Regions from separate parts of the Bradyrhizobium daqingense genome, predicted to be linked through region 2. Evidence: riboswitches for the same ligand, from Rfam matches in the RefSeq annotation. Region 2 holds a riboswitch; the other holds the start of a gene.
What was found. A riboswitch is a leader RNA that binds a small molecule or an ion and turns the genes downstream of it on or off. The one in region 2 is predicted to bind cobalamin.
Positions count from the first base shown of each region.

Region 1: another riboswitch for cobalamin. It lies ahead of LPJ38_RS19120 (DUF1636 family protein); the one in region 2 lies ahead of metE (5-methyltetrahydropteroyltriglutamate--homocysteine S-methyltransferase).

Region 1 covers NZ_CP088014.1:4,037,437-4,042,263, forward strand. Annotated here, with positions in the region: gene cobD (threonine-phosphate decarboxylase CobD) at 1-374, shown strand, start outside; gene LPJ38_RS19110 (cobyric acid synthase) at 363-1,811, opposite strand; gene cobO (cob(I)yrinic acid a,c-diamide adenosyltransferase) at 1,819-2,454, opposite strand; cobalamin riboswitch at 2,495-2,716, shown strand; gene LPJ38_RS19120 (DUF1636 family protein) at 2,811-3,185, shown strand; gene cobW (cobalamin biosynthesis protein CobW) at 3,182-4,231, shown strand; gene cobN (cobaltochelatase subunit CobN) at 4,231-4,827, shown strand, end outside.
Region 2 covers NZ_CP088014.1:7,502,352-7,507,178, forward strand. Annotated here, with positions in the region: gene metE (5-methyltetrahydropteroyltriglutamate--homocysteine S-methyltransferase) at 274-2,619, opposite strand; cobalamin riboswitch at 2,721-2,922, opposite strand; gene LPJ38_RS35740 (nodulate formation efficiency C protein) at 3,931-4,656, shown strand.

The DNA of each region.
Region 1 (4,827 bases), 3.5 Mb from region 2:
GTTTTGCTATCAGCAACGCAGACGATATCGGCAAGCTCGCGGCGCTGTCGGGCCCGTGGCCGGTCTCGGGCGCGGCGATCGCAATCGGCAGCCGCGCCTTGCGTGACGATGCCTGGGCCGAGGCCACGTCAGCGCGACTTGTTCGCGATTGTGGACGTCTCGATGAGATGGCGCGCGGGAAGGGCTGGACGCTCGTTGGTGGTGGGCCGCTATTTCGGCTGTACGAAACGCCCGACGCACTGGTCGCCCAGGAAAAGCTCGCGCGTGGCCAGATCTGGTCCCGCGTTTTCGCGCAGAACCCGACATGGCTACGCCTCGGGCTTCCCGGCAGCGAAGTTGAATGGACGCGTCTTGCCGAAGCTCTAGCGCGCTAGCGCGAGCAGGCCGTCGACGTCGAGGTGTTTCTCGATGTGATCGGCGAAGGCATCGAGCGCGCTCTCGACCCTGGCATGATAAGGCTCGTCCCCTGCGGGAATGTCGAGCTTGGCGAGATACGCCTTGCGGAACTCGTCCGACGTGAAAAGGCCGTGCAGATAGCTGCCCTGCACGCGGCCATCGCGCGAGATCGCCCCTTCCGGCTCACCATTCAGCTTCGCAAACGGCCGCGCACGATCGGGCCCGTCGGTGTGACCGATGTGGATTTCATAGGCCTGGATCGGCTGCTCCGTTGCGGCATGCACGGCGGCGACGCGCGTCAGCGTCTTCTGTGGACTCATCACTGTCTCGACATCCAGCAGCCCGAGGCCCGACGTGTCGCCCGCGGGGCCTTCAATGCCCTCGGGGTCGGCGACGCTGCGCCCAAGCATCTGATAGCCACCGCAGAGGCCGAGCACGTGGCCGCCCCTGCGGTGATGGGCGAGGATATCGATGTCCCAGCCCTGCGCTCGCAGGAAGGCGAGATCTCCGCGGGTGGATTTGGAGCCGGGAATGATGACGAGGCGAACGTCGCCTGGAATGGCTTCCCCCGGACGCACCATCACGAGATCGACGCCCGGCTCGAGTTTGAGCGGATCGAGATCGTCGAAATTGGCGATGCGCGATAGCGCCAGGCACGCGATTTTGCACTGGCCCGGCTTGCGCGCGTCACTCAGGCCCAGCGCATCCTCGGCCGGCAGCTCGCCGGCGCGCGCGAACCAGGGCAGCACGCCGAACCCGCGCCAGGCGGTCTTCGTTTCGATCAGCCGATAGCCGTCGTCGAATAGCGTGGGATCGCCGCGGAACTTGTTGATGACGAAGCCCTGGATCATCGCGGCATCGTCGGGGTCGATCACCGTCTTGATGCCGACGAGCTGGGCGATGACGCCGCCGCGGTCGATGTCGCCGACCAGCACCACCGGCACGTCCGCCTTGCGTGCAAAGCCCATATTGGCGATGTCGGCCTTGCGCAGATTCACTTCGGCCGGACTGCCGGCGCCTTCGACCAGCACGAGATCGGCGCGCGTCTTCAAGCGCTCGAAACTCTCCAGCACCGCGCCCATCAATGACGGCTTCATCGCCGCATAGTCGCGCGCCCGCGCCGTCGCGATGCGCTTGCCATGCACGATCACCTGCGCGCCGACATCCGTCTCCGGCTTGAGCAGCACCGGATTCATGTCGGTGTGCGGCTCGACGCCGGCGGCGAGGGCCTGCAGCGCCTGGGCGCGGCCGATCTCGCCGCCATCGACGGTGACGGCCGCGTTGTTCGACATGTTCTGCGGTTTGAACGGCAGCACGCGCAGGCCGCGCCGCGTGAAGGCGCGCGCCAGGCCCGCGACGATGAGCGATTTGCCCACGTCCGAGCCGGCCCCCTGGATCATCAATGCGCGCGCCATCGTACCTTCAGAACTCGACGCCGGCCTGCGCCTTGATGCCGGAGCGGAACGGATGCTTGACCAGCGTCATCTCGGTGACGAGATCGGCGATCTCGATCAGCTCGTCCTTGGCGTTGCGCCCGGTGAGGACGACATGCGTCATCTCAGGCTTCTGCGTCGTCAGGAATTCGACCACCTCGGCGATGTCGAGGTAGTCGTAGCGCAGCGCGATGTTGATCTCGTCGAGCACGACCATGCGCAGGTTTGCATCGCGGATCAGCTCCTTGGCCTTCTCCCAGCCGGCGCGCGCGGCGGCGATGTCGCGAGCGCGGTCCTGTGTCTCCCAGGTGAAGCCTTCGCCCATCGCATGGAACTGGCAGAGGTCGCCGAAATGGCCGGTGAGCAGCCGACGCTCGCCGGTATCCCATGCGCCCTTGATGAACTGCACCACCGCGCAGGGAAAGCCATGGGCGACGCAGCGGACGATCATGCCGAAGGCCGAGGAGGACTTGCCCTTGCCGGCGCCGGTGTGGACGATGATGAGGCCTTTCTCGCCGCTCTTGGTCGCCATGATCTTGTCGCGGGCGGCCTTCTTCTTCGCCATTTTTTGGGCGTGGCGGGCGTCGGTTTCCTCGCCCGTTTGGGTCTCCGGTTCAGGCGTCATCGGTCCCGGTCCTTCGGCTTGACAAGTGGCGGCCGGCGGCAAATGGTGGGCCGGCGTTGGTTCCTGTCCTATGACAGGCGAAGAGGGAATGCGATAGGGCCCGAATCGACAAGATTTGGGTCCAAAATGCAGCCGCCCCCGCGACCGTGACCGGAGAGATGCCCGAAGCCACTGACTCCCGAGAGGGAATCGGGAAGGCGGGGATCGAAGGGCAAAACCCTGCTCCGCAAGCCGGGAGACCTGCCAGCGCGGACGATTTTGGACCGGCGGACGGGGTGTTCCGCGACGGGGAAACGGGCCTTTCGAATGCGGTCCGTGCGCCTCTTCGCTTCCCGCTGTTTATTCTGGAAGAGGCGATGACGGTTACACTTCACGTCTGCATTACCTGCCGCGCCGGCGAGACGCTCGGCGAGGGCGAGACCACGCCCGGCAAGCGCCTGCATGGCGCGATCCTCGACGCCGGCGTGCCCGACGGCGTCAATGTGGTTCCGGTCGAGTGCCTGTCGGCCTGCAGCCAGGGCTGTTCGGTCGCGCTCAGCGCGCCCGGCCGCTGGTCCTATGTCTATGGCCGCCTGTCGGACGTGAATGCGCGTGACGTGGTCGCGGGCGCTGCGGCCTATGCGGCCGCGCCCGACGGGCTCGTGCCCTGGCGCAGCCGCCCCGAAATCTTCCGCAAGCAATCGCTTGCCCGCATTCCCCCGATTCCCGCCGTGCCGGAGGCCGCCGAATGAACTCGCTCACAAAAGTCCCGGTGACGGTCGTCACGGGTTTCCTCGGCTCCGGCAAGACGACGCTGATCCAGCATCTGCTCGCCAATCCCGGCGGCAAGAAGCTCGCGGTGCTCGTCAACGAGTTCGGCAGCGAGGGCGTCGACGGCGAGATTCTGAAGTCCTGTGCGGACGCGAACTGTCCGGAGGAGAACATCGTCGAGCTCGCCAATGGTTGCATCTGCTGCACCGTCGCCGACGATTTCATTCCGACCATGGAGCAGCTCCTGGCGCGCCCGGTGCGGCCCGATCACATCCTGATCGAGACCTCGGGCCTGGCGCTGCCAAAACCGCTGCTGAAGGCGTTCGACTGGCCGGAGATCCGTTCGCGCATCACGGTCGACGGCGTGATCGCGCTGGCCGATGCCGAAGCCGTCGCTGCCGGCCGTTTCGCGCCGGATCCGGCTGCGGTGGAAGCACAGCGCGCCGCGGACGAGAATCTCGATCACGAGACGCCGCTGTCGGAAGTGTTCGAGGACCAGATCGCCTGCGCCGACATCGTGCTGCTGACCAAGGCCGATCTTGCCGGCAGCGCAGGGATCGAAGCCGCCAAGGCCGCGATCATCGCCGAGATGCCGCGCTCCGTGCCGATGCTGCCCGTCACCGACGGTGCAATCGATGCGCGCGTCATCCTCGGGCTGGGCGCTGCCGCGGAGAACGATCTCGCCGCGCGTCCATCGCATCATGACGGCGAGGAGGAGCACGAGCACGACGACTTTGCGTCCGTCGTGATCGACCTGCCCGAAGTGGCCGACATCGATGCGCTCGTGGCATCCGTCCAGAAGCTGGCGCGCGAGCAGAATGTGCTGCGCACGAAGGGCTATATCGCGGTCGCAGGCAAGCCGATGCGCCTGTTGCTGCAGGCGGTCGGCGAGCGCGTGCGCCATCAGTTCGACAAGCCCTGGGGCGCAGGTGTCAGGCAGTCGAAGCTCGTCGTGATCGGCGAGCACGGCGATATCGACGAGGCCGCGATCAAGGCGGGACTTGGTCTCTTGGGATCTGGTATCTGATGCACGTCGTCTTCCGCGAGAGCCGCGGTCTGGAGGAGACCGCGACGCCACGAGACATCGGCCAGGACCCGGCCGATCTCGTGGTGCTCTCGTATTCGGATTCCGACCTTGCCGCGTTCGCGGCCGGCTGGCGGCGTGGCCGCAGCAGCCTGCCGTCGCTGCGGCTCGCCAATCTGGCGGAGCTGCGTCATCCGCTGTCGGTCGACACATATATCGAGCGCACGCTGTCGCAGGCGCGCGGCATTCTGGTGCGGCTGATCGGCGGTGAGTCCTACTGGCCGTATGGACTAGCAGCGCTCCAGCAACTGGCGAAGGATCGGGGCATCGTGCTCGCCGTGCTGCCGGCGGACGGCCGCGACGACACGCGGCTCGATGCTTACTCCACCTTGCCGGTCTCGACGCTGCGCCGGCTCAAGGTGCTCTGCGACACCGGTGGCCCGGTTGCGGCACAAGCGGCGATCGCGCAGCTCGCGCTGGCCTCAGGCCTCTATGCAGGGCCGGTCGTCGGCGAGATGACCGTGCCGGAGATGGGATTCTATGATCCCGCGCGCGGCGTCATTGCTGCGCCGGGGAGCGGCGAGGGCAAGCCCCGGGCG
Region 2 (4,827 bases):
GCGTACCACGGCATGATTAGCTGCAATACACTTCTGCTTACATGGGTTGCAGATTTTCGGCGAATGTTGTCGCCGTGATCGAGCAGCCGGCAATTCTACCCCGGCCAACGAAACTAGCGCAACGCGTCACCGTCTTTTCTCCGAGACCGTACCTTCCCCGGTCCACGAAGTGGACCGGGCATCATGTCGGCGGCAATGGTAGCCTCGATATTGTGGAAAGCGCAAATCACCACAACCGAATTAGCTTTGTTGAGAACAGACCGGAGCTCGGGATCAACCGATTTGCGGATCGGATGCAGCGCGCAGTTCGCGCGCGGCAGCGACCATGTTGGTGAGCGCCGGCCGAACCTCCTCCCATTTGCGCGTTTTTAGGCCGCAGTCCGGATTGACCCAAAGCTGCGAATCCTGCAAACGCGTCCGAGCTAGCACCATCAGCTCCTTCATTTCGCCCGTCTCGGGGACGCGTGGAGAGTGAATGTCGTACACGCCCGGTCCGATTTGATTTGGATATTCGTACTTCCTGAACGCATCCAGTAGCTCCATTTTCGATCGCGACGTCTCGATTGAAATGACATCCGCATCCATTGCAGCGATCGCACCGATGATGTCGTTAAACTCTGAGTAGCACATATGTGTATGGATTTGCGTTTGATCGGTAACGCCCGATGAGCAGAGGCGGAAGCAATCTCCGGCCCAATCGAGATATGCCTTCCAGTCCGACCGGCGCAATGGCAATCCTTCGCGGAGTGCAGCTTCGTCGATCTGTATTATGGCTGCACCGGCATTCTCGAGATCGCGGACTTCATCGCGCATCGCGAGCGCAAGCTGACGGCAGACCTCGCTTCTAGGAATATCATCGCGAACAAACGACCAGTTCAGGATCGTCACCGGTCCGGTCAACATCGCCTTCATCGGCTTACCAGTTAGTGATTGCGCGTAGCGCCACCATTCCACGGTGATCGGCTTCGGCCGCACTACATCGCCAAACAGGATCGGGGGCCTAACGCAGCGCGAACCATAGGACTGAACCCATCCGTTCCTTGTAAATGCGAAGCCGGCGAGTTGCTCGCTGAAGTACTGCACCATGTCATTACGCTCGAATTCGCCATGCACGAGGACGTCAAGACCGATGTCCTCCTGCCAACGTACGGCGCGGGCTATCTCCTCTTTGAGGAACCTGTCGTATTGCTCCTCGCTCATCGCACCTCGCGCATGCGCCGCGCGAGCATTTCGCACCGCTGCGGTCTGCGGAAACGATCCTATCGTCGTGGTAGGAAAAGCCGGCAGTCCAAAGCGTTCCCTTTGGATCTCGGAACGACGGGCAAACGGGGTGGCGCGCTGGCGCATCGTCTGATCGATCGCCCTCATTCGGACAGCGACGTTGGCATTATGGATCTTCGGCGAGGTCCGGCGGGCAGTCGCGGCGCATTCCGACTCGGCAAGAGCTAGCCCAACATTCTGGTCGCCTGCGAGTACCCGCGCCAGGATCGCAAGCTCACGCATCTTCTGAACCGAGAAAGCAAGCCAGCTCTTGACGTCGGACGCGAGCCCGGTCTCGAGTTCAACATCGACCGGCACGTGAAGCAGCGAGCAGGACGGAGCGAGCTGTACACGGTGCCTGCCAAGCTTCGCAATCGAGGGCTTCAGCCGCTGACGGAGCGACGGCAAGTTCGACCGCCACACATTGCGGCCGTCGATGACACCGAGCGACATGACGAGATCACTTCGGCCGTCAGCAATGATCTGATCCAATAGTTCTGGCGCTCGAACCAAATCGACGTGCAGACCGGAAATTGGCAGGCTCAAGGCAGTATCCAGATTGTCGCCTAGGGCGCCGAAATAGCTCGCAAGCATGATCTTGATAGCGGGTCCCTCCTTTGCGAACCGGTTATAGGCGTGCAGCAACGATTGTCGCGCCGCCTCATCCAGATCAAGGACCAGGCAGGGCTCATCAAACTGAACCCAACTTGCCCCTCGTTTGGCTAATTCATGCAGAAGGTCGATATAGACAGGTATCAGATCATCGAGGAGAGAGAGGGGCTGGAACGCGCTATCGGTACTCTTGCCGAGCTTTAAAAATGTGACCGGCCCGATCAGGACAGGGCGGGTCTGAAAGCCAAGAGCCCTGGCTTCCTCATACTCTTCGACGGGTTTGCGAGAGCACAGTCTGAACGCCTGTCCCCGGTAAAACTCGGGAACCATGTAGTGGTAGTTGGTATCGAACCACTTGGTCATTTCCTGCGCGGGCACGCCAGATCCCCGCGTACTCTGGTCGCAACTCGCATCCTGATCGCCGCATTGCGATCCGCGGGCCATGGCGAAGTACGTCTGGAGCGAAACGGATTCTCCGCTCGAGGCGTAGATCTCCGGGATGGCGCCAACCATGACACTTGTATCAAGCACCTGATCATACAGCGAGAAGTCGTTTGACGGAATGATCGTGACGCCGAGCGATTTTTGACGAGCCCAGTTCGCTGCGCGTAGGCCGGATGCGTCTTCGTACAACTGCTGTTCACTAATCTTTCCAGACCAGTAGCTTTCTAGAGCGAGCTTGAGCTCACGCCTTGGGCCGATGCGTGGCGTTCCGAGCGTAGCAACTGGAAGAGAGAGAGGAGACATCGCGTTAACCCCTGTTGGGGACAAAGGCCATGGCGGACGCAGGCAGGAGAAGTCGCGCGTGCGACGGCTGCTTGGCGTACCACCGAGACACCCCGCCCGTGGACCAATATATTGTCGGGGCCGGTCTCCTGGCTTGCTGGTCATCGCTGCTGTCCGGCCTTCCCGAAGCCGTGCAGGCTTCAGTGACATCGTTGGACAGCGGCTCGCCACTTACAGTTGCGGGGGCAGCGCCGGCATTTGCACCGGCTTCCCTCTTAGCTCCGGATCAATGGGAACCGGAGAACCTCGACGACTTGGATTATCGGCACGAGAACTCTTCCGTCAACCTCTCAGATTATGTGCAAGCTAATCTGCGACATCTGCTAGCCGAATGACCGTGCATCTCTGTGACTTACCACCATCCAGAAACATTCTCTAATCAGAGATGTCATAATCAGACATATCCTTCTCAGATACCGGAATAGCATCCGGAGCTGCCTTGAGGCGGAGCCGCACGCTAGATCGATGAAAGGGACAGAAGCAGCCTTCCGGCGGGAGTACCGACGTTTCTATCAGAATGCTTTCGATGCGGCCTTGCGATTTCCAGAGTTTCGCCCAGCACCTCGGCTAGCCAGCTATTCTCTCAACTAAAGGATCTGCAGCGAATAGGCCAAGGCACGTGGCGGAATTTAGCAACATACGAGGCGAGGGGTTGATTTGCGTGCCACCCAGACTTCAAAGCCGGGATCAAGCCGGCTTGGTGCCGCTGGCAATCATGCAGCTCGAACGCCGGCGGCACGATAGCGAACCACACAGCTCAATAGCGGCAAACGCACTTCCGTCCATCAGGCATCCGGCATCGAGGCGTTCAACTCTTCTGCTAAATATCCGGTGCGGGACAAGGATGCACAAGCTGCGGCGGATACACTGAATAGGAACACCGAAAACGTGCAAAGGTCAGAAAGTCGACAAGAGCGACACAAACTCTGTGAAAATTTCCGCCTATTGCCTGGCACGAAGAATGCAGACCCTCGGCATGCCCAGTCTCCTCCTGCTGGGCAGGTCCAGCTCAGCCAACTGACGCAGTCGCTGTCGGGGAAGTTAGCTGCGCATGACATACAGGGAGCGCCTGATCGCGCGGGACAGCCAGCGGGTGCCACGTCGCATCCCGTAAACTTCTTGCGATGGCTCATAGCAGGTTCGAGGTTGCCTGCTTTACAAGATGTTTGGATGAAACGCGATAGGCCGAGGGTTATGAAGAGAATGTCTGGAAGACCCGCGCTATGGCTTTGCTTGGTCGGATTTTTAATCTGCCTCGCCTGGCCGGCTGCCATGAGCAATAATATTCGGGCCAGCGACAGCCCCCTTGTCGAACGATTGAAGTCAACTTGGCGAGCGCAAGATGGTGAGACGATAGAACAAATTATCTCCAATGTCTCGAAGGTGGCACAGTTCGTGCCTCAAATGTGGGGCGTTATTGAACTTGGCCAAAACGACTTTATTTTCGTTTCGTGGACCAGACACCGGGACAACAAATCGGACGAACAGTACGTTATCACCTGGAAGATCGCCCTCGACGGCACGTTTGAACTTGCGTCGACTTATGCGAAGCCGATGGAATTGGGCTGGCGCGCCCTGGCGCTCTCCCTGATCGCCAGTGAAGTCGCAGATGGCGAAAGGGACGCAAATCTTCGCTTTCTGCATGATCCGGCCAACTTCAACTTCGTGGCCACCCCGCAAGGCCGGCTCGGCGATCTTCTGCGGCAGGGCCGCTGTACTATCATTGAACCAGTTGGAGTGGACTACTTACCGAAGCGGAATGGCAAACCGGCCGAGACGGGTGACGTGTGGCGCGTTCTGCTCTTGGTGAATTGTAGTATCCAAGGACCACGTTATTTTGCACACAACGGGGTCATCACTTTCGAAAAGAGAGAAGGACAGGATTGGGAGCCACAATCCTCCTTTGCCAAGCGCATCGCGAAATTTGCCCCTGGCTCCTGGTTCCAACGCACCGAGCCAAATGAAGAGGAAGACTTAGGAGAGCGAAGGCCCGAGTAAACTGCCGCAGAGCAACATCGCGCCGCAGTTCCTCCATGGCCCAGTGCCTCGGACCGACTGCAAGACATACGCGCTCGGCACTTGCTTTGTTTTAGCTTCCGCAACGGTCCGGGTGCCTTTCTCGCAGCAGTCCGGCCCGTCGCAAGAAGGTCGGCCGCGCGATTGCGTTTG